DNA from 4 places in the Bacteroides sp. f07 genome. Region 3 is predicted to be linked to each of the others. Evidence: riboswitches for the same ligand, from Rfam matches in the RefSeq annotation. Region 3 holds a riboswitch; each other region holds the start of a gene.

Region 1 (6,017 bases), 110 kb from region 3:
GATACCATTGCCGACATCTGCGCGATAAACGAACAAATGGAAGTCAGGATAGACAACCGGAAAATCGGTATTCGCAGCAAGTCGAGCGGTAGGAGAGGAGTTGTCTGAGTCAACTGCCGACGTACATAATACGTCCCGACTACCGCTACCACCACCAACTGAACGACCAGAAAATCCATCTTCTCATGATGCGCAAATCCGTCCAGCGTGTAAATCAGTAACCCGAAAGTTATCGCATTCGCTATGGCACTGATATAATCGAACTTTCGTTTCGACAATTCTTCCTGCTTCGGTAAATGCTTGATACCCAAAAACAACGCCGTGATTCCCAACGGCACGTTAATGGCAAACAACCAATGCCAACTGGCAATCGAAAGAATACCGCTAGCCACAGAAGGACCTGCCGCTGCCGATATGGCAACCACCATCGCATTAATTCCCATCCCCCGGCCAATCTGACTTTTCGGGTAAATATACCGCAACTGCGCCGTATTCACACTCGTAATGGCGGAAGCGCTGAACCCTTGGAAAATACGTGCCACCGTCAGCGTCCAGAATGAATCGGACAGCGCGCAAATCAGCGAAGTGATACAAAACAACCCGATGCCCGAAAGAAAGACTTTCCGATAACCAATCATCTCCCCCAAAGCGGAAAAGGACAACAGGGATATGACGATTGCCAACTGATACCCATTGATAATCCACGTAGTCACGGCAGGCGTCGTCCCGAAGTCATGCGAAAGCGTAGGCAATACGATATTAACTATATTGATGTCCAGTACAGACATGCAAAGAGCGAATCCGACGGATACCACCGCCCAAATACGTTTGGGCATCGGCAATCCGTCGGATTCGTCAGATATATGAGTCGTAGTTATTGTTTGTACCATAAAAAACTTATTCTTGCAGAATTATCTTTTGTCCGTAAAAGTAAACAAAACAACCGTACAGGTGTTTTTGTTTTCTTTGAAAAATAAGTTTTTTTAGTGGTGGAGATTTTCTCAACTTTTGGATTATCTCCCCCTTCGGGATTACTTTAGTTTCAGAATCCGTTGATTGCTGCTCCCCCGAAACTCCAGGTAAGGAGAAAAGAGCGACTGCTCGAAACGTCCGTCCACCAACACGTCGATGTAAGGAAGAATAGCCTTCAACCGTGGTTTCACCTGAATCTCCTCATACGTATACCCGGTATAGCACCACACATTCATCCCCGTCTCTTCTTTCACCCGCTTGGCGAGCGACAGAAATTCTTCGGGATAGAAGAAAGGGTCCCCGCCGGAGAAAGTCACCCCGTCCAACAACGGATTCGCTTTAATCTCCCTGATGATAGACGAAACCTTCTCTTCCGTCAACAGTTCCCCCGCTTTCGGATTCCAGCTTTCCGGGTTGTGGCAGCCGTGACAGTGATGAGCGCATCCGGCAAGATAAATAGAATACCGGATGCCTGCACCGTCCACTATTGTTTCAGGATAAGTTCCTAATAAATTCATTGGTTTACAAATGTTTCACACGGTCTTTTTCTTCCGCCCGTTTGGCAGAGTTCCAAGAACTCAGGTCGCCCGTCAGATAACCCGTGATACGACGCATGCGGAGAATACTTTCACTTTGGCAAACCGGACATTTGTCGAAAATCACCCCTTTGTAGCCGCAGTTGTGGCAAGTATCTACCGGATGATTGATAGAACCATAACCGATTCCCTCGTCATGCATCACTTTCACGATTTTGGCGATGGCACGCACATTCTTCTGCGCTTCCCCGTCCAGCTCCACATACGTGATATGTCCGCCACGGGTGATGGCGTGGAAAGGAGCTTCACGTTTGATTTTCTCAACGATGCTAATCGGCTCTTTCACGTCTACGTGGAATGAGTTTACATAATAATCACGGTCTGTCACTCCGGGGATTTTTCCGTATTTCCGGCGGTCCATCTTCGTGAAACGTCCTGAAAGTCCTTCGGCGGGAGTAGCCAGTACCGAATAATTCAAGTTATATTTCGCCTTGTATTCATCCACTACCTTATTCATTTCCATCACAGCTTCATACAGCGTGTCCCATGCCTTCTGGCTGTGACCGTGACCTTTGCCGTAAAGAGCCACCATCGCATTGTGCCCGCCGATAAAGCCGATTCCCAGCGTACCGCTGCGCAATACATCGCCTACCTGCTCGTTCGGATTCAGTTCGGCACCGCCTTTCCACACGTTATTCCCCATCATGAACGGGAACTGGCGTGCCAGTGCCGTGCGCTGGTATTGGTAACGTTCGTAAAGCTGGTCGGCTACCAAAGCAGCCATATTGTGTACGGATTCGATGAAAATCTCTTTCGCTTTTTGCTCGATGGCATCCGTGTTGCGTTCATCCTCTATTAAGTTTTCAGCCTTAATGCGGGCTTCGATAGCCAATCTCGGCATATTCAGCGTAGTGAAAGAAAGATTACCGCGTCCCAAAGACGATTTTTCTCCCGCCACATTCTCAAACACACGTGTACGGCAACCCATTGTCGCCAATTCGTAGATATAACGTTTCGGGTCGTCCGCTTTCCATTTCTCGTTCGTGTTGAAAGGCGTATCAAGGAACATGAAGTTCGGGAACAACGCCTTCGCGGTAGTCTGGCAAGCTTTCAGCAACAAGTCGAAGTTCGGAGCTTCGTAACGGTCTTTCATCGCGTCTTCTATATTCTCCGCTTTCATCGCTTTCTCAAAGTCCTTTTCCGAGTAAGACACCCCGTCCTTCACCTTGAATATCTGAATCGGGAATACAGGCACTTCTCCCCGTGTACCCAAGCCCTCGATGGTAGCTTTCAGCAATTCCTCAATCACCATCCGCCCTTCTGCAGAAGTGTCCGTACCGTAATTGATAGAACTGAACACCACCTGGTTACCTCCGCGTGAGTGCATCGTGTTCAGGTTGTGGATAAACCCTTCCATCGCCTGATGTGTATCCTTGCGGGTCTGCTGGTATGCTTTCTCCGTGATGCGTGCCAGATGTTCCTTATCTATAATGATTTGCAGGGCTATCAAAGCGATACGCAACGTTTCGCGCTCTGCCTCGGTAGATTTGATAGACGGCAGATACTCCTTAATCAACGTACGGATTGCCTTCTCGTCCGCCTGGCTGCCGTTCTCCATCGCCACATAGAAGTTGATGAACGAAGCCATATGCTTACGGAAAGACTTCGCCACTCCTTTCGCCATGAAGAAGTCGAAAGCGGGAATCGCCTGTCCGCCGTGCTGCTCGTTTTGGTTAGTCTGGAAAATGATAGTAGCCAGCGTCGCGTAGCTCTGAATACTTTGCGGGGTACGGATGCTGCCGTTCTTTGTGCGGAAGCCTCGTTCAAAGAGGTCGTCCATGTCATATTGGATGCAAGTCGTCGTCTTGGTCGGATAATAATCCAAGTCATGGATATGAATGTCGCCCAACTGGTGCGCTTCGGCAAAACGCTTCGGCAACAGATATTTATAAGTATAATCTTTGGTCACTTCGGATGCAAAAGTCATCATCTGTCCGGCAGGGGTGTGGCTGCTCATGTTGGCGTTGCTCAGGTTGACGTCGTTCTTGTCAATGGCAACGATACCGTCCATCACGTGCTTCATCTGGGTTTTCTTGTCCCGTTCCGTATTCCGCCATTCGCGATAGATGATATACTTCTTCGCTACTTCCGGCCTAACCTTCATTAATGCCTTTTCCACTAAATCCTGAATCTCCTCTACGGTAATCGTAGGAGTGGCAAACTGACTGATTACATTCATCGTGATGTCAGCCACCAACTGCTGCTCATCCTGAATCCCCGTTGCACTGAATGCCTTGCTGATTGCATTCTTAATCTTACTGATAGAGAAATCTTCTCTTTTACCATCACGTTTGATGATACAAATTTCCGCGTAGTTCATAACTTTAACTCCCGAAAGTGATTAATAATATGTTTATTCGATTCCGGCAGGTCTTCTGACTTATCCCTCCCTCGCAGCGCCTTCCCACACCTACCGGTGCAGTGACATAGTGTGCGGATTCACAGAGAATTACAGCAGCGGGTACTGTCGCCGATTTGCACAGCGTTCCCTCATTGACTAAACCTCTTTTTAGCTCCGAAAACGGATACAAAGATAGAAGATAATCCAATACATCGGTTAGCTTTTAACATTAAATTTCGGGAAACTTTTCTTTCTCGCTGATACAGAAAGTTTTCCGTTTTGGAAAACTTTTAAGAAAATACTTTTGTGGGAATTTCTCTATTTTGCTCTTAAGGAAAGGACTAAAAAAACTCTGTTTTTTAGATGGGTGGCTGATAGGCGATTTTTATTCCGCTACGATAACCTCAATGTCATAACCTATGAACAGTCCGCTCTCTATGACGCCGGTGATTTTCTTCAGCCGTTCTTCGAGAGAATCGTCAATGAAGCTGAAGCGGGTGTCGAGGATGAAGTTACCGTTTTCTGTAAAGATTGGTCCGTCTTTTCCGTGGGCGGGGCGTAGAATGATTTCCGATGCGCCTAGGTGTTGCAATTCGCTTTCCACATAAGCCAGTGAATCGGGAAAGATTTCTACGGGAACGGGGAATTTGCTTCCCAGTCGGTCGACCCGTTTGCCGGGGTCGATGATGATGAATGTTTTGCGGCTGCTCCGGATGAGCAGTTTCTCTTTGAACATGGCTCCGCCACGACCTTTTATCAGGTTCTGCTGCGGGTCTACTTCGTCCGTTCCGTCGAAAGTCCAGTCGGGACGTTTGTTCCAGAGGGTGGTTTGGGGGATGCCTAGCTGTATGCAGGTCATGGAGATTTCTTTGGAAGCGGGGATGACTTCGATATGTAGGTGCTCTTCGAGAATCCGCTGTGCCAGTTCGAACAGTGTCAGGTAGACGGTGGATCCGGAACCGGCTCCGATGGTTTCCCCGTCTTTGGCTATTGCGGCAATCTCGCGGGCTACGTGTTCTTTCGCTTCATGGTTGATAATGGTGTCCGACCATTGAAGGTGCTTTATCAGATAATTTTCCCAGTCCATTGAAATTATTCTTTATTTGGTAGTATAAATATAACGGATAATGGAGCTTTTTTGTTTCTTCTATAATTCCCTTAATTACTTTGGCTATTCTTATGGTGGAGAATCTTCTTTGCTTGTGGATAAATTAGTACCTTTGCAAAAATAGCAAGTGAATATGAGTAAACTTTTAAAGATAGATAAAGAATATACAGAGTGGATAAGCGAACTTAGCTTACGTTTTAGAAAGAGCCAAATAAAGGCTGCGGTAAAGGTGAACTCAGAAATGCTTCATTTTTATTGGTCCCTTGGCGGAGATATTGTTACTAAAAAAGCTGAAAGTAAATGGGGGAATGGCTTTTATAAGGGACTTAGTCAGGATTTGCAAGCCATATTTCCTGATGTAAAAGGTTTCTCGGTTCGTAATCTGCAATATATGAAGCAGATGTATACTGTGTTTTCTAGGGAGATTGCAATTGCGCCACATCTTGTGGCACAAACTGTTGATTCATTGAAAGACGAAATCACGCCACAAGATGTGGCGCAATTTGTAAAGGACACCGTCTGTTGTATTCCGTGGGGACATATACGCTTTATTCTTGACAAGAAATATGACTCACAGAAATCTTTTTTCTTTGTGCAGCAAACAATAGAAAAAGGTTGGTCGCGGGCACTTCTACTTAATTTCCTTGATACGGATTTGTATGAGCGGCAAGGTAAACCCATCACTAATTTTAGAAACACTTTACCGGCGGTGGAAAGTGATTTAGCGCAGGAAATAACTAGAGATCCCTATAATTTTGATTTCGTTGGTATTACGAGCAAATATAATGAGAAAGAGTTGAAAGATGCATTGATAAAGAATATTGAAAAGTTTCTTATGGAACTCGGGACGGGATTTGCCTATATGGGGCGGGAGTATCGTCTGGTAATTGGTGAAACCGAACAATTTTTTGATATGCTTTTTTATAATGTCGATGTTCATAGCTATGTTGTCATAGAATTATTATGTTGTGCACAACATAACAACTCATATGTTGCATAG
Region 2 (6,017 bases), 200 kb from region 3:
GTATGCTTTATGCTAACAGCTTGCGGAATAATCTTCCCGAGACTTGGGTACCGGGTATACAGTTCTGCTCGAAAAAAATTCTGCGTATTGGTATTATCCTGTATGGTTTCAGACTGACTTTTCAGGATGTGCTGGCTATCGGATTGCCTGCTCTGTTGATTGATGTTATTATTGTGGTGGTGACTATTTGTGGCGGTATTTATCTTGGTAAGTTATTGAAAATGGATAAGGGCATTGCATTGCTTACTTCTATTGGAAGCGGTATCTGTGGGGCTGCCGCCATTCTCGGTGCGGAGTCTACTATTAAGGCAAAACCTTATAAGACGGCAGTGGCCGTTTCTACCGTAGTAATCTTCGGAACTATCTCCATGTTTTTATATCCTTTCCTCTATCGGAATGGAATTTGTGCGTTGACTCCCGACCAGATGGGAATCTATACAGGTGCCACGCTCCACGAAGTAGCTCATGTGGTGGGAGCGGGTGACGCTATGGGAAACGGTATTTCGGATTCGGCGATTATCGTGAAGATGATTCGGGTGATGATGCTGGTTCCCGTGCTTCTGATTACTACTTACATGGTGGCAAGAGCGAGAAAGAGACAGGCACAGAAAGGACAGAAATTTCAGAAGATTGCCATTCCCTGGTTTGCAATCGGTTTTATGGGAGTTATCGCTTTTAATTCTTTTGATTTGCTGCCTGCGCAGTTGGTTGCGGGAATCAATACCTTGGATACTTTCCTGCTGACAATGGCAATGACTGCACTTGGTACGGAAACGAGTATTGATAAATTCAGAAAGGCGGGGGCAAAACCTTTTGTACTGGCACTTCTTCTTTATATCTGGCTGGTGGTAGGCGGTTATTTCCTGGTGAAGTATCTTGCTCCTTATTTAATGTAACATATTGTGTTTAATGTAACGCATTCATTGTTTGATATAATATCGCAGAACGAATTTCAGAAATAAAAAACGGGCTTATGTCGATTCTTTGAACAATAATCCTCAGAATCAGTGTAAGTCCGTTTTGGGTGGTGGTACTTTGACAAGTACCTATCTAGTTGTTATAAGGGCATATTTCCATGCTTCTTGGGCGGATTCGTCTGCATCTTGTTCTCCGTCATTTCCAATGCCTGAATCAGACGTTTGCGGGTTTGTCTCGGATAGATGATTTCATCGATGAATCCCAGTTCGGCAGCTTGGTACGGGGTGGCAAACTTTTCCTTGTAGGCTTCCAGTTCTTTCGCTTTCGTTTCTTCATCGGCTTTGCGGAACAGGATATTGATTGCACCGTCCGCACCCATTACTGCGATTTCCGCGCTTGGATAGGCGAAGTTTACGTCGGCACCGGTCTGCTTGGAGTTCATTACGATATAAGCACCACCGTAAGCCTTACGGGTGATAACGGTCAACTTGGGAACGGTAGCTTCTGCAAATGCGTAAACGATTTTTGCACCGTGGCGGATGATACCGTTGTTTTCTTGCGTGTATCCCGGAAGGAATCCCGGAACATCTTCGAATGTAATCAACGGAATGTTGAAACAGTCACAGAAGCGGATAAAACGGCTTGCCTTGTCACTGGCGTCAATATCAAGCACTCCGGCAAGATAAGCGGGCTGATTGGCGACGATACCTACCGAACGACCAGCCAGACGTGCGAAACCGATGAGGATGTTCTTTGCAAAATTCGGCATAACTTCGAAGAAATAGCCATTGTCTACCACCCGTTCGATGATATCTTTCATGTCATAAGGAACATTCGGGTCTGTCGGGACGATAGTGTCCAGAGTAGCGTCTTCACGGTTGGTTTCATCTGTACAGTTCTGCTTTTTAGTCTCGTCCATATTGTTCTGCGGCAGGAACGAAAGCAGTTCGCGGATACTCATCAACAGTTCTTCTTCGGTGTTGCACATAAAATGAGTCACTCCGCTTTTGCTGCTGTGAGTCATGGCGCCACCCAGCTCTTCCTTGCTGACTTCCTCATGGATAACGGTCTTCACTACATCGGGCCCCGTCACAAACATGTGGCTCTTTTCTTTTACCATAAAGATAAAGTCGGTGAGGGCGGGGGAGTAGCAGGCACCGCCGGCACAAGGACCGAGAATAGCGGAGATTTGTGGAATCACACCGCTTGCCATTGTGTTCTGATAGAAAATATCCGCATATCCCGAAAGGCTTTCGATACCTTCCTGAATACGTGCGCCGCCTGAATCGTTCAATGCGATAATCGGAGCACCGTTCTTTAAAGCCAGTTGCTGTACCTTTACAATCTTCTTCGCGTTGGATGCGGAAAGCGAACCACCGTAAACGGTGAAGTCATAGGCGTAAACGAAAACTTGGCGACCGTCAATCTTTCCGTAACCGGATACGATGCCGTCTCCCGGAATTTTGTTCTTGTCCATGCCGTAGTTGGTGCAACGGTGAACCATCAGCTTATCCAATTCGACAAATGTTCCTTTGTCGAGCAACATCTCGATACGTTCGCGGGCAGTCATCTTGCCGCTTTCGTGTTGCTTTTCTATTTTTTCTGTGCCACCCCCGAGGGAAGCGATGCGGTCACGTTCCTGGAACGTGGTATATGCTTTGTTTATTTCTTCCATGATGCAATCCTTTTTTAGTTTATGCAATCGGTTCTAATGTTATTAATGTCTGGTCACCGGTGATGTTATCACCTTCCTGAACCAGAATTTCTTTGATGCGGCAATCCGAAGTCACTTTATAGTTGCTCTGCATCTTCATGGCTTCGATAACGATAGCAGTGTCTCCTGCTTTCACTTCCTGTCCTGCCGTAACGGGGATTTTTACTACTTTCCCCGGCATGGGGGAAGTGATGCGGTCGTTCTGTTCGTTTTCGCCTTTCTTGCGCATACGCAGGTATTTCGCCTGACTGTCTACGATTTCGACATTGAAACTGCTGTAATGCGTGTTCACTTTATAGCTTTTCCCGTTTTCCTTGCGGATGAGCTGCGCGTTTGCACTGCGACCGTCCATAAGGATGTTGCAGGTTCCGTTTTCCGCCATTACCACGTCCGCTTCAAACGGTTTTCCGTCAATGGTAAGTATCCCTTTGTTATCTTCCTTGCTGACCAGTTCCACTTCGGCCACTCGGTCACCTATATGAATTTCCATAATTAACTGCTTTTTAAATTTAGATACGAAGTACGCCTTTATGCAATCCGAATTCTTTCCATTTGCTGATAGGACGGTTGTCGGTAGTGTCACCGCTGTTCTCTTCAAGATTCATCAGATAGTCCATGTAGGCGGCAATCAGTGCAATATTCTCGGCACGTTCGCTGGTGCGCATAATGCATTGGTGCAGGTGTTCACCGTTCTTGGTGATGAATCCGGTATCGTAATGACCTTCCACAAAGTCGGGCGTATCCATGATAGCGCGCAAGTAACTGATATTATTCTTGACTCCGGTCAGCTTGTATTCATGAAGCACGCGACGCATCCGTTCGATAGCATATTCGCGATTGGTAGCCCATACAATCAGTTTGCCAATCATTGGGTCATAATAGATGGGAATCTCGTATCCCTCGTATACATAGCTGTCAATACGCACTCCGATGCCGTTCGGCTCTGTAATCTGCTTAATGATTCCGGGACTTGGCATGAAATTCATTTCCGTATCTTCGGCACAGATACGACATTCGATAGCGTGTCCGCGCTGTTTGATATCTTCCTGTTTCAGTTGAAGCATCTGTCCGTCGGCAACTTTGATTTGCTCTTTCACAAGGTCTACACCTACTACTTCTTCGGTAATCGGGTGCTCTACTTGCAGGCGGGTATTCATTTCAAGGAAGTAATAATTGCGGTGTTTGTCAACAAGAAATTCGATGGTTCCCGCTCCGATATAGTTTACTGCTTTGGCGGCTGCCACGGCTTTTTCCCCCATATCTTTCCGCAATTCCGGAGTGACGAAAACCGAAGGTGTTTCTTCCACAATCTTCTGATTACGGCGTTGTACGGAACATTCGCGTTCGCAAAGATGAATTACGTTGCCGTGCTTGTCACCCAAAATCTGGAATTCGATGTGATGAGGCTCTTCCACGAACTTCTCCAGATAAACCGTGTCGTCGCCAAAAGAAGAGAGTGATTCACTTTTAGCAGTTGTGTAGGCTTCTTCCACTTCTTCCGCGCTGTGGATAAGGCGCATCCCTTTTCCACCGCCACCCATAGAAGCTTTCAGCATCACCGGATAACCGATTTTATTGCAAAGCTCCACGGCTTCTGCCACACTTTTCAGGTTTTCTTGTGTGCCGGGCACAACGGGTACTCCGGCTTCAATCATCCTGATACGGGCGGAAATTTTGTCGCCCATTGCTTCCATTGTCTCCGGATCGGGTCCGATAAAGATAATGCCTTCTTCCTGACAACGCCGTGCAAAATTAGCATTCTCGGACAGGAATCCATATCCCGGATGAATGGCGTCTGCATGGTTCGCTTTCGCCACTTCGATAATTTTTTCTATATTCAGATAACTCTCTTTAGATGCGGCGGGACCTACACAATATGCTTCGTCTGCATAAAGCACATGCTTTGCAGTCCGGTCTGCCTCGGAGAATATCGCTATACTCGTTATTTCCATCTCCCGGCAGGAGCGCATCACCCTTACGGCAATCTCACCGCGATTGGCTACTAAGATTCTTTTTATCATACTTTTTTAAATTAAGTACATACTTATTTTATGCCTTTCCACCTTGCGGACATATTCCACCCGGTGAAAACACAGTATTTTATTGATTTGGGGCTTAACAAACGATGTTCTTTCTCCTAATCCACGAGGCGGAAGAACGTTTTACGCGAAGTGGCAGGTCTTCTGACTGACTCTTGTCTTATTTGCCTTCCCGATAAAAAAACATCAGTGGCGTCAAATTAGTTCATTAATAAGACATTGAACAGAGTTTCACAGCAGCGGGACTGTTCGGGATTTGCACCCGATTCCCTATTAATCGTCGTCCGTTGGCTACGGATTCCGAACCATTTCGACGGCAAAGATAAATAAATATTGAATAGAGTGTAGCCTTTTTGCACGAAAGTTGCTTTTATGTGCAATGGACGGCTGTCCAGATATTAGAAACGAAAGACGATAACTGCAAGTGGATTAAATAGTTAAATCTGTGTGTATTATTGTTTATCCTTTAAACTTTCTTTCTTTTCGTATTGTTGAAGTAGCAATTATTAATCAAAACAGTAATCAATTATGAAAGAGAAGAAAGTAGCCCGTGAGGAAAGGAATAAAGAGAAGCTGGCTAATGCCGATTGGGCAATGGCAGAGTTTTATGCAACATGGAGTCCTCATTGCCAGCGTATGAAACCTGTCGTTGAGGAATTTAAGAAACTAATGGAAGGAACGCTCGAAGTAGTGGAAGTAGACGTAGACCAGGAAACTGCCCTTACAGATTTCTACACCATCGAATCAACGCCTACATTTATCCTTTTCAGAAAAGGAGAGCAACTTTGGAGACAATCCGGCGAACTTACTTTGGAAAGGTTGGAAAGAGCCGTGAAGGAATTCAAATCTTGAAAAAGTATTAATAAAAGAGGCGTTATTCCTCGGAAAGTTTTAAATCATGTTATGAAACATACTTTTTTATTTGGATAATTTGCAGATAATCGGAAAGTCCGTATCTTTGTACTGTGTTTTTCATAGTATTAGATTTAAGGTTAACAAAGGTTGGAGCAAGGCGTTGCTCCTTTTTTTATGCCCATACCTCACTTTCTACTAAATAATATTGATTTTTACGGGATTGGATAATGACTGCTACACTTGAATGTTTATCTTTGTGGATAATATAATATCCGATACTATTTCATTAAAAAACTACTAATAAAAAACTGATACTATGAACATCGACTTTATCACGCTTACCAAAGACAACATAGGGAAAGAACATATCTGCTGCGCTTTCTCGGATAAGAAATGCCAGGAAAGTTATAACCTGAAAAAAGAATGGCTGAAGAAGCAATTTGAAAACGGGTATGTTTTTCGTCGTTTGAATGAGCGTGCGAAAGTATTTA
Region 3 (6,017 bases):
TTCCATTTTCCCAGATTCAACGCCGTAGCCAGTGCCGCCCAAGTTGTATAGCGTTGCGGGAACGTGAAAGGAGTCCCTACTCCACGCATGACAGCATTTAACTTATTATATTGAAAATCGACAGATAAAGAAACATCCCAAACAGGCAGAATACTATACATATTCACCACCGACAAATACCTGTCCTGCTGATAATAGGTATTATCGAACTGCATCTTTTTTGTCACACTCTCTTGCAGAAACTGCACTGTATCCCTTGAAAGATAATGTGTATAGTCATAGGCAAACTTCCCGTTCAGTTGCAACTTATATTTCGGGGTGACATCTTTCACAAATGTAGCTTGGGCAAAGAAATTCTTATCCCCCTGCCGTTCTCCATTCTGCCATACATTTTTCACGATAGCTCCGGGCAGTCCTCTGTCCGAATCATAATAATACAGTTTAGCCTGCCAATAGCCGTTATGAATAGTGCCATATACACCGGCTTCGATACGATAAGCCTCGATATCACTGTTCCATCGGGTAGCTGTCGTATCATAAGCCACTTTACCCTCCTGATTCAAGCGTCTGTAACGAAACTTATATTGCCCGTCGGATTTCGTATATTCACCGCTCAGACTCAAGCTAAGGTTATCGTTCAGTTTATGTTCCAACCGGATGGAAGGATTAATCAACTGGATACTTCCTGCCTTATAGCGTACCAGCAGATTCGTTTTCTTTCCTGTTTCAAACTTCGGTTTCCGGGCTTTCATATATACAGCCGAAGCCGAAGCAAAGTCTTTGGCAGACTGGAATATCTCACTTTTTTGTCCGTTATAAAGAGATAATTCTTCCAAATCATCCAGCGAAAAACGTCCCAAATCAACCACTCCGTTTTGTGCGTTTCCAATCTGAATGCCGTCATAAAACACCCCGACATGGTGAGAACCCATATTGCGGACATCTATCGTTTTCAATCCGCCCATACCACCGTAATCTTTGATTTGCACACCCGAAAAGTAACGCAAGGCATCAGCTACATTATGCGTATTCAGCCGTTCCAGTTGCAGCCCGTTCAGCCGTTGGGCAGGGATTACTTCTTTATACGGCTTCGCCGTAACCACTACCTCATCCAAGTGTTGCAAACTATCCAAACGGCTTTGAGCTCCCAGCAACGCCGGAAGTCCTAAACAACCTACTGTCCATAGAATTTTTCGAATCATTCTTCCTGTTATCTCGTCTGTTTATTTTCTTTCGATTATAAACTTTCAGGAATACACAAAGACAGAAAAGGGCAGTCTGCTCCCCTTCAAAAAGAGCATAAGCCAGCGTCCTGCACAAACAGACACTGCGCACTTTGTACGTCGCATAAAAACAAGTACTATGTGATTACTAAAAACTGCACTCTTCAAACTTTAATCCCGGAAAGTTTCAAGAATTCAACTTTGGCAGGTCTTCTGACTTACTCCATTTCCCTAACGCCCTTCCCATTCCTCCAAAGCGGAACAGTGGATTTGAGTATTGTAGGAAAACTTTTGGCGGAGCTTACAGCAGCGGGTCTGTTCAGGACTTACACCTGATTCCCTTTTCACCACTCTTTCCGTAGAATCGGAAAAGTGACACCAAAATTTCTTGGGAACAAAGATACACAAATAGAAACAAAATGGAAGAAAAATCCAATTAAAATAAAAACAAACTAATAATAAGTCCTATCTTTGCCGTCCGAAAGGATCCACTATTATTTTTATCTAATTAAAATTCTTATAAAAGTGAAATCTCCTGTTCTGACTATCACGTTGCTTTGCCTGCTCTTTTTGGCAAGCTGTATCACCCGTAATAAGACATCTTTGGAAGCATTCAACCAAGATGTATATACCCCTGAATACGCTTCGGGATTTAAAATCCTGGGTGCCGAGAACGCCGCCAGTACGCTTATACAGATTACCAACCCGTGGCAAGGCGCCAAAGACGTAACAATGTCCTATTTTATAACACGCAACGGCGAGCAAGCGCCTGCCGGATTCAACGGTCCCGTTATCCCTGCCGGAGCCAAACAGATTGTATGTATGTCTTCTTCCTACATCGCCATGCTTGACGCACTAGGAGAAATCAACCGGATTGTCGGAGTTTCGGGTATCGATTATATCGCCAATCCCTACATCCTTGCCCACAAAGATTCAATCAAGGATATGGGTCCTGAGATGAACTACGAACTGCTGATTGGATTAAAGCCCGACGTAGTTTTGCTCTATGGCATAGGTGACGCCCAAACCGCTGTAACGGACAAGTTAAAAGAACTTTCCATACCTTATTTATATATGGGTGAATATCTGGAAGAATCACCGCTCGGCAAGGCCGAATGGATGATTGTTCTTTCCGAATTGACAGACAAACGGGATAAAGGAATAGAAATATTCCGGGAAATCCCCCAACGTTATTATGCACTGAAAGCCCTCACGGATTCCGTCAGCCAGCGTCCTACCGTTATGTTCAACACTCCGTGGAACGACAGTTGGGTAATGCCTTCCACCCAAAGTTATATGGCACGGCTCATTGCCGATGCAGGCGCAGAGTACATTTATAAAGAAAACAGTTCCAACAGTTCAACCCCAATCGGACTGGAAACAGCCTATGGACTGATACAAAAAGCCGATTACTGGATTAATGTCGGTTCAGCAACTACGCTTGATGAGCTGAAAGCTGTCAACCCCAAATTCGCAGACGCAAAAGCCGTGAATGCAAAGACTGTTTATAACAATAACTTACGGTTGACACCGACAGGCGGAAACGACTATTGGGAATCAGCAGTTGTCCGTCCCGATGTTGTATTACGCGACTTGATTCATATTTTTCATCCGGAACTTGTATCCGACTCACTTTATTATTACAGGCGTCTGGAATGAAACAACCTCGCAAACATACCGCACTTTTATTTATCGCGCTAGGCATAACCGCCCTGTCATTACTAGTCATAGATATGGCAACCGGAGACACGTATATCCCTGTCTCCAAAGTATGGGCAGTGCTCACCGGGGGTGAATGTGATGAAATGACACGCAACATTCTTCTTTCTATCCGGTTTATACGGGTAATAGTAGCGGCACTGATAGGTATAGCACTCTCTATAAGTGGTTTGCAGATGCAGACGGTTTTCCAAAACCCATTGGCAGACCCCTATTTGCTGGGAGTTAGTTCGGGGGCAGGATTAGGGGTTGCCTTGTTTGTACTGGGAGCCCCATTACTCGGTTGGTCGGAATTTCCACTACTTCAGTCATTAGGCATCGTTGGTTCCGGCTGGATAGGAACGGCTGTCATTTTATTGGGAGTAGCCATTATCAGCCGGAAAGTAAAAAATATACTCGGTGTATTGATTATGGGAGTCATGATAGGTTATGTGGCAGGCGCCATTATCCAGATACTACAATATCTGAGTTCTGCCGAACAGTTGAAAATGTTCACACTTTGGTCAATGGGCTCTCTCGGACACATCACCACTACCCAACTGGGAATCATGACGCCTATGCTATGTCTGGGACTACTCATTTCCGTGGCCTGTATCAAACCGTTGAACCTGTTGCTTCTCGGAGAAAACTACGCACGGACAATGGGAATGAATATCAAGCGCTCACGCACATTCATCTTCATTTCTACCGCATTGCTGACAGGAACGGTGACCGCATTCTGCGGTCCGGTAGGTTTTATCGGGCTGGCAGTGCCGCACGTCACACGGTTACTATTTAACAACGCCGACCACCGGATACTTGTCCCCGGCACTATGCTGACAGGACTTATCAGCATGCTTCTCTGCGACATCATCGCCAAGCAATTCCTGCTTCCGGTGAACTGTATCACCGCCTTGCTCGGTGTTCCGGTCATTTTATGGGTAATAGCTAAAAACTTGTATAGATTCAAATGATTGAGCTTAAGGAACTGACACTAGGATACGGACAGCGCACGCTGTTGAAAACGGTAAATGCCCGAATCACAGGCGGACAACTCGTCGCACTGTTGGGACGCAACGGAACTGGAAAAAGTACCCTCCTACGTGCTATTATGGGACTGGAAAGTCCCCAATCGGGAAAAATCAATCTGCAAGGAAAAGACATAGCTTCACAAAAATCGGAAAAACTAGCCCGGAACATCAGTTTCGTAACCACCGACAAAGTACGCATCACCAATCTTCGTTGCAAGGATGTGGTAGCGTTAGGACGCGCTCCCTACACAAATTGGCTCGGTCAGCTTCAATCAGAAGACCAGAAAATAGTGGATAATGCCATGCAGTTGGTCGGCATGTCCGGCTATGCAGAAAAGACAATGGATAAGATGTCCGACGGTGAATGTCAGAGAATCATGATTGCCCGTGCACTTGCGCAGGATACTCCGGTTATCCTGCTCGACGAGCCGACTGCCTTTCTTGACTTGCCCAATCGTTATGAACTCTGCTTACTACTGAAAAAATTGGCACAAAAAGAAGGCAAATGTATCTTGTTCTCCACACATGACCTTGACATCGCATTATCGCTTTGTGACTCCATTATGCTGATAGATAACCCGTATATGTACACTTTACCCACTTCGGAAATGATAACCAGCGGACATATAGAAAGGCTTTTTCGTAATGAATCGGTGACATTCGATGCTCAAGAGATGAGAGTGCGTATCAAATGAAGTTTTTCTACATATACCATCAATCTGTCGTACAAATATATCACTAACATAAGAAAATCTCACTGACCGGACAGAAATTACCAAATGGTAATTTTTATCTCCTTTCATACCTCTACCTTTGCATCCGCTTTAATAAAAAAAGATAGAAAGTTATGAAAGATAGTATAGATTTCGACAGTATGGACATCTCCACGTTATTCCGTAAATTACTGATACCTACGGTTCTTGGAATGGTTTTCTCCGCTATATTCGTCATTACGGACGGTATATTTGTAGGGAAAGGAATTGGTAGCGATGCACTGGCAGCCGTCAATATCACAGCACCACTTTTTATGATTGCCGCCGGTGTCGGGTTGATGTTCGGAATTGGCGGTTCGGTAGTTGCCTCCATTCATTTATCGCAAGGCAAACGGAAGGCGGCAAGTATTAATATCACTCAGGCACTTGCTTTCTCCGCACTTATCATACTGATTATGTCAGCTTTGTGTTTCTACTTTGTAGAACCGTTGGGACGATTGCTCGGTAGTTCAGAAAAGTTGTTGCCGCTTGTGATAGAATATATGTTGTGGTATCTGCCTTTCCTTGTGTTTTACGAGTTATTGAGCACAGGTATGTTCTTTATCCGCCTGGACGGTTCGCCCAATTATGCAATGATGTGCAATGCCATAGCAGCAATACTCAACATCATTTTAGATTATATTTTCATTTTCGAGTTCGGCTGGGGAATGATGGGAGCCGCTTTTGCCACCAGCTTGGGAACAGTAGTAGGGGGATTTATGACAGTGGTTTACCTTATCAGGTTCTCCCGCTCTATCAAACTGTACCGCATCAAGTTAAGCCTTAAAAGCCTGATGCTGACATTGCGTAATGTAGGCTATATGATAAAGTTGGGAACTTCCGCTTTTATCAGTGAGGCATCTATCGCCTGTATGATGTTTTTAGGAAACTACGTTTTCATCCGTCATCTCGGAGAAGACGGAGTAGCCGCATTCAGCATTGCTTGCTACTTCTTCCCTATCATCTTCATGGTCTACAATGCCATTGCGCAATCCGCCCAACCGATTATAAGTTATAACTTCGGAGCCGGACAAGCCGGACGTGTCAGGAAAACTTTGCATCTTGCTCTTCGGACAGCTCTAATCTGCGGAATCAGTTTCCTCGTTATCACCGCTCTGTGCCGTCAGGAAATTGTTGCATTATTCATCGACCGCAGCTATCCGGCATTTGATATAGCAGTGAACGGTATTCCTTATTTCGGTATCGGATTTATTTTCTTTGCAGTGAATATGATAGGAATCGGTTATTATCAAAGCATTGAACGGGGACAAAGAGCTACTATCATTACCCTTCTCCGAGGAATCGTCTTTATG
Region 4 (6,017 bases), 740 kb from region 3:
CTACATCGAACGCGAGAAGTTGATTACCCATCTTCAGATTTCGCACGAAGGACTGGGAGTATTTACGAAAGACAAAAAGGAGATTCTTGTCAACAATCTCTTCACCCAATACAGCAACCTGATTTCGGACTCTAACCTGGAAACTACGGAAGAAGTCTTTGCCATCAACGAACTGAAAGAGATTATACATTTCATCAACAAGAACCAGCAACAACGTTCGAGAAGTAAAGACGAAAAGCGAATGTCTATCACCATCAACAAGAACGGACGCACGTTCATCGTTGAGTGTATCATCTTCCAAGACGCAAGCTTTGAGATTTCAATCAATGATGTCACCCAGGAAGAAGAACAGGTGAATCTGAAACGGCAGTTGACACAGAATATCGCGCATGAGCTGAAAACGCCTGTCAGCAGTATTCAAGGGTATTTGGAGACTATCGTCAATAATGAAAACATACCGCGCGAGAAGATTAATGTGTTTCTCGAACGCTGCTATGCGCAAAGTAACCGGTTGAGCCGGTTGCTGCGTGACATTTCCGTACTTACCCGCATGGACGAGGCTGCCAACATGATTGACATGGAACGGGTGGATATCAGTGTACTGGTAGGAAATATCATCAACGAGGTTTCACTGGAACTGGACGAGAAACATATCACGGTGGTTAATTCTTTAAAGAAGAGCATACAAGTCAAAGGTAATTATTCCCTGATTTACTCCATCTTCCGTAATCTGATGGATAACGCCATCGCATACGCCGGAACGAATATTCAGATTAATATCAATTGTTTCCGTGAAGACGAAAGTTTCTATTATTTCAGTTTTGCCGATACGGGTATAGGCGTATCCCCCGAACATCTGAACCGTCTCTTCGAACGTTTCTACCGGGTAGACAAAGGCCGTTCGCGGAAGTTAGGCGGAACGGGACTGGGACTGGCTATTGTGAAGAATGCAGTGATTATTCATGGCGGCATCATCTCTGCCAAGAACAATCAGGGTGGCGGGTTGGAGTTTGTCTTTACATTGGCAAAGGAGAAGTAAGATTCTTCAAGAAGCAAAGTTCTTAAAAAAGAAGACAGAGAAGAAAAGGAAGAAAAATTCTTTGTATAAAATGAAAAGGCATTATCTTTGTCTTCTATGTAATTCATAGAAGTTCAATATAATAACAGCCAATTATGAAAACGAATCTAAATATTCTTTCGATTGTATGTATTCTTTGTCTTTGTGCCTGCAAAAACGGCAATGCTTCCGGCTTAAACAAAACCGAAGTAGCACAGGATACTATCAAGACTTTCACATTACCCACCATCCCGACAATGATGACGGCGCCGGAACAACGGGCGGATTTCCTTGTCAAGCACTATTGGGATAACGTAAACTTTGCCGATACCAATTATATCCATCACCCCGAAGTGACCGAACAGGCTTGGGCGGACTATTGCGATATATTGAACCATGTTCCATTGGAAACAGCACAGCAAGCTATGCGGAAAACTATCGAACGGACAAACGTGGATAAGAAAGTATTCACTTACATCACCGATTTGGCAGACAAATATTTATACGACCCTAACTCCCCTATGCGTAACGAAGAGTTTTATATCCCTGTACTGGATGCCATGATGGCTTCTCCCGTACTGGAAGAAATAGAAAAGGTACGTCCCAAAGCCCGTCGCGAACTGGCTCAGAAAAACCGTATCGGAACCAAAGCATTGAACTTTAACTATACATTGGCTTCCGGCGCACAAGGTTCCCTTTATCAACAGAAATCGGACTATACCTTACTATTTATCAATAACCCGGGATGCCACGCCTGCACGGAAACAATCGAAGCATTGAAAAATGCGCCTGTCATCAATCAGCTTCTAGCACAAAAGAAGCTAACCGTCCTCTCTATCTACCCCGACGAAGAACTGGACGAATGGCGGAAACATCTGAATGAATTCCCGAAAGAATGGATTAACGGATATGATAAGACCTTCGCTATCAAGGAACAACAACTGTATGACTTGAAAGCCATCCCTACCCTTTATCTCCTGAATAAGGATAAAACCGTTCTTCTGAAAGACGCCACCGCGCAAGCTATTGAAGAATATCTTTTATTACATCAATAAACCTTGCAAAAAACAAATAAACTATCTATCTTTGTCGCGCATTGGTTCGCAGCCCTCAAAATATACGAGGAAAGCGATTAAAAGGGAATCAGGTGTAAATCCTGAACAGTCCCGCTGCTGTAAGTTCTATAAATGTGTTGCGAGCAACCTACTTTTAGCCACTGGAAAGAAACTTCTGGGAAGGCGCCCGCAACAGGAACGAGTCAGAAGACCTGCCGTGCACCCAATTTCACTGCTTTCGAGGAAAAAGCGTTGAGTCTAATGAACCGGACAATCCGTCTATCATTTCATTCATCACTCTGATTCAGAGAAAGTGTGTTTTAATTAATAAACTCTGCCAAGTTTATTTATGCGTGTCCGGTCGAAGGGATTTCGCCCGGACACTTTTAAAAGTGAAAAAACAGACCAGTAGTAGGATAAGGATGAGACATACAAGGCTATACAAAAGTATCTGTGCAGTACTCTACTGCCAACTTTTACTCCCGACACTTTTTGCGCAACAGCAAAAAGTGGATACAACGCATACATACTCCATCCCCGAAATTACTGTTTCCGATATTTATCAAACACGAGAGGTACGTTCTACCGCTCCGCTACAAGTACTTTCCAAAGATGCGCTAAAGAACCTGCATGCCCTGCAAGTTTCTGATGCCGTGAAGCATTTTGCCGGAGTGACCGTGAAAGATTACGGTGGCATCGGCGGACTGAAAACCGTATCCATACGCAGCTTGGGTGCACAGCACACAGCCGTAGGTTATGACGGAATCACCGTAACCGACTGCCAGACGGGACAGATTGACATCGGTCGTTTCTCGCTCGATAATGTAGACCAGTTATCACTTAGCAACGGTCAGAGCGATAATATCTTCCAGCCGGCACGTTTCTTCGCTTCGGCAGGAATACTGAATATACAGACACTTACTCCCCGTTTCAAAAAAGGGAAACGTACGAATATCAGCGCGGCTTTCAAGACGGGTTCATGGGGGCTTGTCAATCCATCCGTTCTGTTAGAGCAACAACTCAGTTCTAAGTGGACAGTCACAGCCAATGGCGAATGGATGTCATCGGACGGACAATATCCATATACCCTGCACTACGGAAATACAGAGGGCGACCTGACTTCACGGGAGAAAAGAAAGAATACCGACGTACAAACTTTTCGTGCCGAAGCCGGACTTTACGGCAACTTCTCCGATAAAGAGCAATGGCGATTGAAAGCCTATTACTTTCAATCTTCGCGGGGATTGCCGAAAGCCACTACACTTTATAACGACTATTCCTCACAGCACCTGTGGGACAAGAATACATTTGTACAAAGCCAATACAAGAAAGAGTTCAGCCAACAATGGGTATTCCAGACTTCCGCCAAATGGAACTGGAGCTATCAGCGTTATCTGGACCCCGACACCAAAAACTCTTTAGGAAAAACGGAAAACAGCTATTACCAACAGGAATACTATCTCTCCGCATCGGTATTATACAGATTATTGAGCAATCTTTCATTTTCCCTTTCGACGGATGGGAGTATCAATACAATGGATACTAATCTTACTAATTTTGCGCAACCCACCCGCTATTCATGGCTGACGGCTTTTGCAGGAAAATACGTGAATGACTGGCTGACAATCTCCGCATCCGCTTTGGCGACTATCATCAACGAAGATGTCAAGGAAGGCGGCAGCGCCGGCAATCACCGCAAATTAACGCCTTATGTCAGCGCTTCATTCAAACCTTTCCGTAACGAAGAGTTTCGTATCCGTTTCTTCTATAAGGACATCTTCCGTCTGCCAAGTTTCAATGACCTGTATTACCAGGAAGTAGGAAACACCAAACTGAAACCGGAAAATGCAAAGCAATATAATATCGGTCTGACATACAGCAAGAATGTATGTGCATTCATTCCTTATCTTTCGGCAACCGTTGATGCATACTATAACAAAGTAACGGATAAAATCATTGCTTATCCTACCAAGAATCTTGCTATATGGAGCATGAGAAACTTGGGAAGTGTAGATATCAAAGGTATTGACATCACAGGAAACTTATCTCTTCAGCCTTGGGAGAAAATCCGCATCAACCTGTCCGGTAATTATACGTATCAACGGGCATTGGACGTCACCAACCCTGATTTGAGTAAGGATAAATCGACTTATAAACATCAGATAGCCTATACTCCCCGTGTTTCTGCCTCAGGACAAGCAGGCATCGAGACTCCATGGATAAATATGTCTTACTCATTCCTTTATTCGGGAAAACGCTATACAGTGGGACAGAATATCGCAGCCAACCGACTGGATAGTTACAGTGACCACAGTATTTCGGCGAGCCGCGACTTCCGGATAAGAAAAGTTACAAGTTCGCTCAGCGTGGAAGTACTGAACCTGATGGATAAAAATTACGAGATTGTACGATACTTCCCAATGCCGGGACGTTCGGTAAGAGCAACGCTAAAAATAACATATTAAAAGCAGGATACTGATATGAAAAGGAAATTGACATATATATTTTGGTTCTGCCTGCCCATCCTATTATTATTCACGGCTTGTGATGATATGGAAGATAAGCCTTTCACTTCGGACATTGCAGGTGACCCGACTGAAACAGATACAGCCGAGCTCTATGCGTTATGTGAAGGACTATTCAATCAGAATAACAGTTCATTGATGCGTTTCTCTTTCGGCAACCAGAGAATGGTGCGCAACTATTTTAATACAATCAATCATCGGGGATTGGGAGATACGGCAAATGATTTAGCCATTTATGGCGACAAGATATATGTCATTGTCAATGTTTCCAGTACAGTGGAAGTAATAGACTTCCGTACAGGAAACTCCTTGAAGCAAATTCAAATGCTGACCGAAAACGGAAGTTCACGTGAACCGCGATACATCGCCTTTCATAAAGAAAAAGCGTATGTATGTTCTTATGACGGAACAGTGACACGTATTGATACAACTTCCCTCGCCATAGACGGTGTCACCTCCGTGGGACGTAATCCCGACGGAATCTGTGTACAAAACGAGAAGTTATATGTTTCCAATTCCGGCGGACTGGATTATGCATCCGGTCTGGGAGTAGACAATACTGTATCCGTGGTTGATATCGCCACATTCAAAGAAATCAATAAAATTACAGTAGGACCGAATCCGGGCAAGATTGTAGCCGGTACGGATGGAACAACCGTTTATGTAGCAACCCGTGGAGAAGATGTAGAAGCAGGAAATTATAACTTTGCAAAAATAGACTGTCTGACAAATGGAGTGACTCATTACAATGAGAAAGTACAGAACTTTGCCATTGACGGAGAGATTGCCTATCTATACAATTACAATTATAGTACGCAAACATCTTCTATCAAGACATTCAATCTGAAAACAGGAAAAACCGTTCGTGAGAATTTCATTACGGACGGAACAAATATCGATACTCCTTATGGAATCAATGTGAATCCTTATAGTGGCAACGTGTATATCACAAATGCTTATGATTACACCATATACGGAGATTTGCTCTGTTTCAACCAACAAGGGCAACTGCAATTCCGCCTGAATAATATCGGACTGAATCCGAACACGATTGTATTCAGCGACAAGGCTTCACAAAGCGACATTGATGATAATACCGAAGAAACTGAAAATTCATTGGCTTTCGCCGATAAAGTATGGGAATATAAGCCGGCTCCCGGACAGTTTATCAATACGAGTACGTCGGCTTACAAAGATGGATATACTTATGAAGATGTATTAAAAGAAGCTACCCGAAGGATACAACAGAAATCAATTATATCATTGGGCGGATTCGGCGGATATATCGTTTTAGGATTTCCTCAATCAATTCCCAATATAAAAGGAGAATACGATTTCAAAGTAAAAGGAAATGCTTATTATAATTTAAAGACAGGAACA

The links. A riboswitch is a leader RNA that binds a small molecule or an ion and turns the genes downstream of it on or off. The one in region 3 is predicted to bind cobalamin.
Region 1: linked by a shared signal. The riboswitch ahead of ACGHVY_RS14535 (anaerobic ribonucleoside triphosphate reductase) and the one ahead of ACGHVY_RS14985 (TonB-dependent receptor) in region 3 are both predicted to bind cobalamin.
Region 2: linked by a shared signal. The riboswitch ahead of accC (acetyl-CoA carboxylase biotin carboxylase subunit) and the one ahead of ACGHVY_RS14985 (TonB-dependent receptor) in region 3 are both predicted to bind cobalamin.
Region 4: linked by a shared signal. The riboswitch ahead of ACGHVY_RS12065 (TonB-dependent receptor plug domain-containing protein) and the one ahead of ACGHVY_RS14985 (TonB-dependent receptor) in region 3 are both predicted to bind cobalamin.

What each region holds. Positions count from the first base shown of each region.
Region 1 is NZ_BAABXI010000001.1:3,550,404-3,556,420, reverse strand. Features, by position in the region: gene ACGHVY_RS14545 (MFS transporter) at 1-890, opposite strand, end outside; gene nrdG (anaerobic ribonucleoside-triphosphate reductase activating protein) at 1,032-1,490, opposite strand; gene ACGHVY_RS14535 (anaerobic ribonucleoside triphosphate reductase) at 1,495-3,888, opposite strand; cobalamin riboswitch at 3,916-4,103, opposite strand; gene rpiA (ribose 5-phosphate isomerase A) at 4,295-4,996, opposite strand; gene ACGHVY_RS14525 (PDDEXK nuclease domain-containing protein) at 5,151-6,017, shown strand.
Region 2 is NZ_BAABXI010000001.1:3,463,341-3,469,357, reverse strand. Features, by position in the region: gene ACGHVY_RS14260 (YeiH family protein) at 1-896, shown strand, start outside; gene ACGHVY_RS14255 (acyl-CoA carboxylase subunit beta) at 1,058-2,593, opposite strand; gene ACGHVY_RS14250 (acetyl-CoA carboxylase biotin carboxyl carrier protein subunit) at 2,613-3,122, opposite strand; gene accC (acetyl-CoA carboxylase biotin carboxylase subunit) at 3,142-4,653, opposite strand; cobalamin riboswitch at 4,788-4,996, opposite strand; gene ACGHVY_RS14240 (thioredoxin family protein) at 5,200-5,523, shown strand; gene ACGHVY_RS14235 (GNAT family N-acetyltransferase) at 5,843-6,017, shown strand, end outside.
Region 3 is NZ_BAABXI010000001.1:3,664,031-3,670,047, forward strand. Features, by position in the region: gene ACGHVY_RS14985 (TonB-dependent receptor) at 1-1,202, opposite strand, end outside; cobalamin riboswitch at 1,409-1,621, opposite strand; gene ACGHVY_RS14990 (ABC transporter substrate-binding protein) at 1,749-2,882, shown strand; gene ACGHVY_RS14995 (iron ABC transporter permease) at 2,879-3,895, shown strand; gene ACGHVY_RS15000 (ABC transporter ATP-binding protein) at 3,892-4,647, shown strand; gene ACGHVY_RS15005 (MATE family efflux transporter) at 4,800-6,017, shown strand, end outside.
Region 4 is NZ_BAABXI010000001.1:2,924,602-2,930,618, forward strand. Features, by position in the region: gene ACGHVY_RS12055 (ATP-binding protein) at 1-1,039, shown strand, start outside; gene ACGHVY_RS12060 (DUF5106 domain-containing protein) at 1,174-2,112, shown strand; cobalamin riboswitch at 2,138-2,347, shown strand; gene ACGHVY_RS12065 (TonB-dependent receptor plug domain-containing protein) at 2,535-4,577, shown strand; gene ACGHVY_RS12070 (YncE family protein) at 4,593-6,017, shown strand, end outside.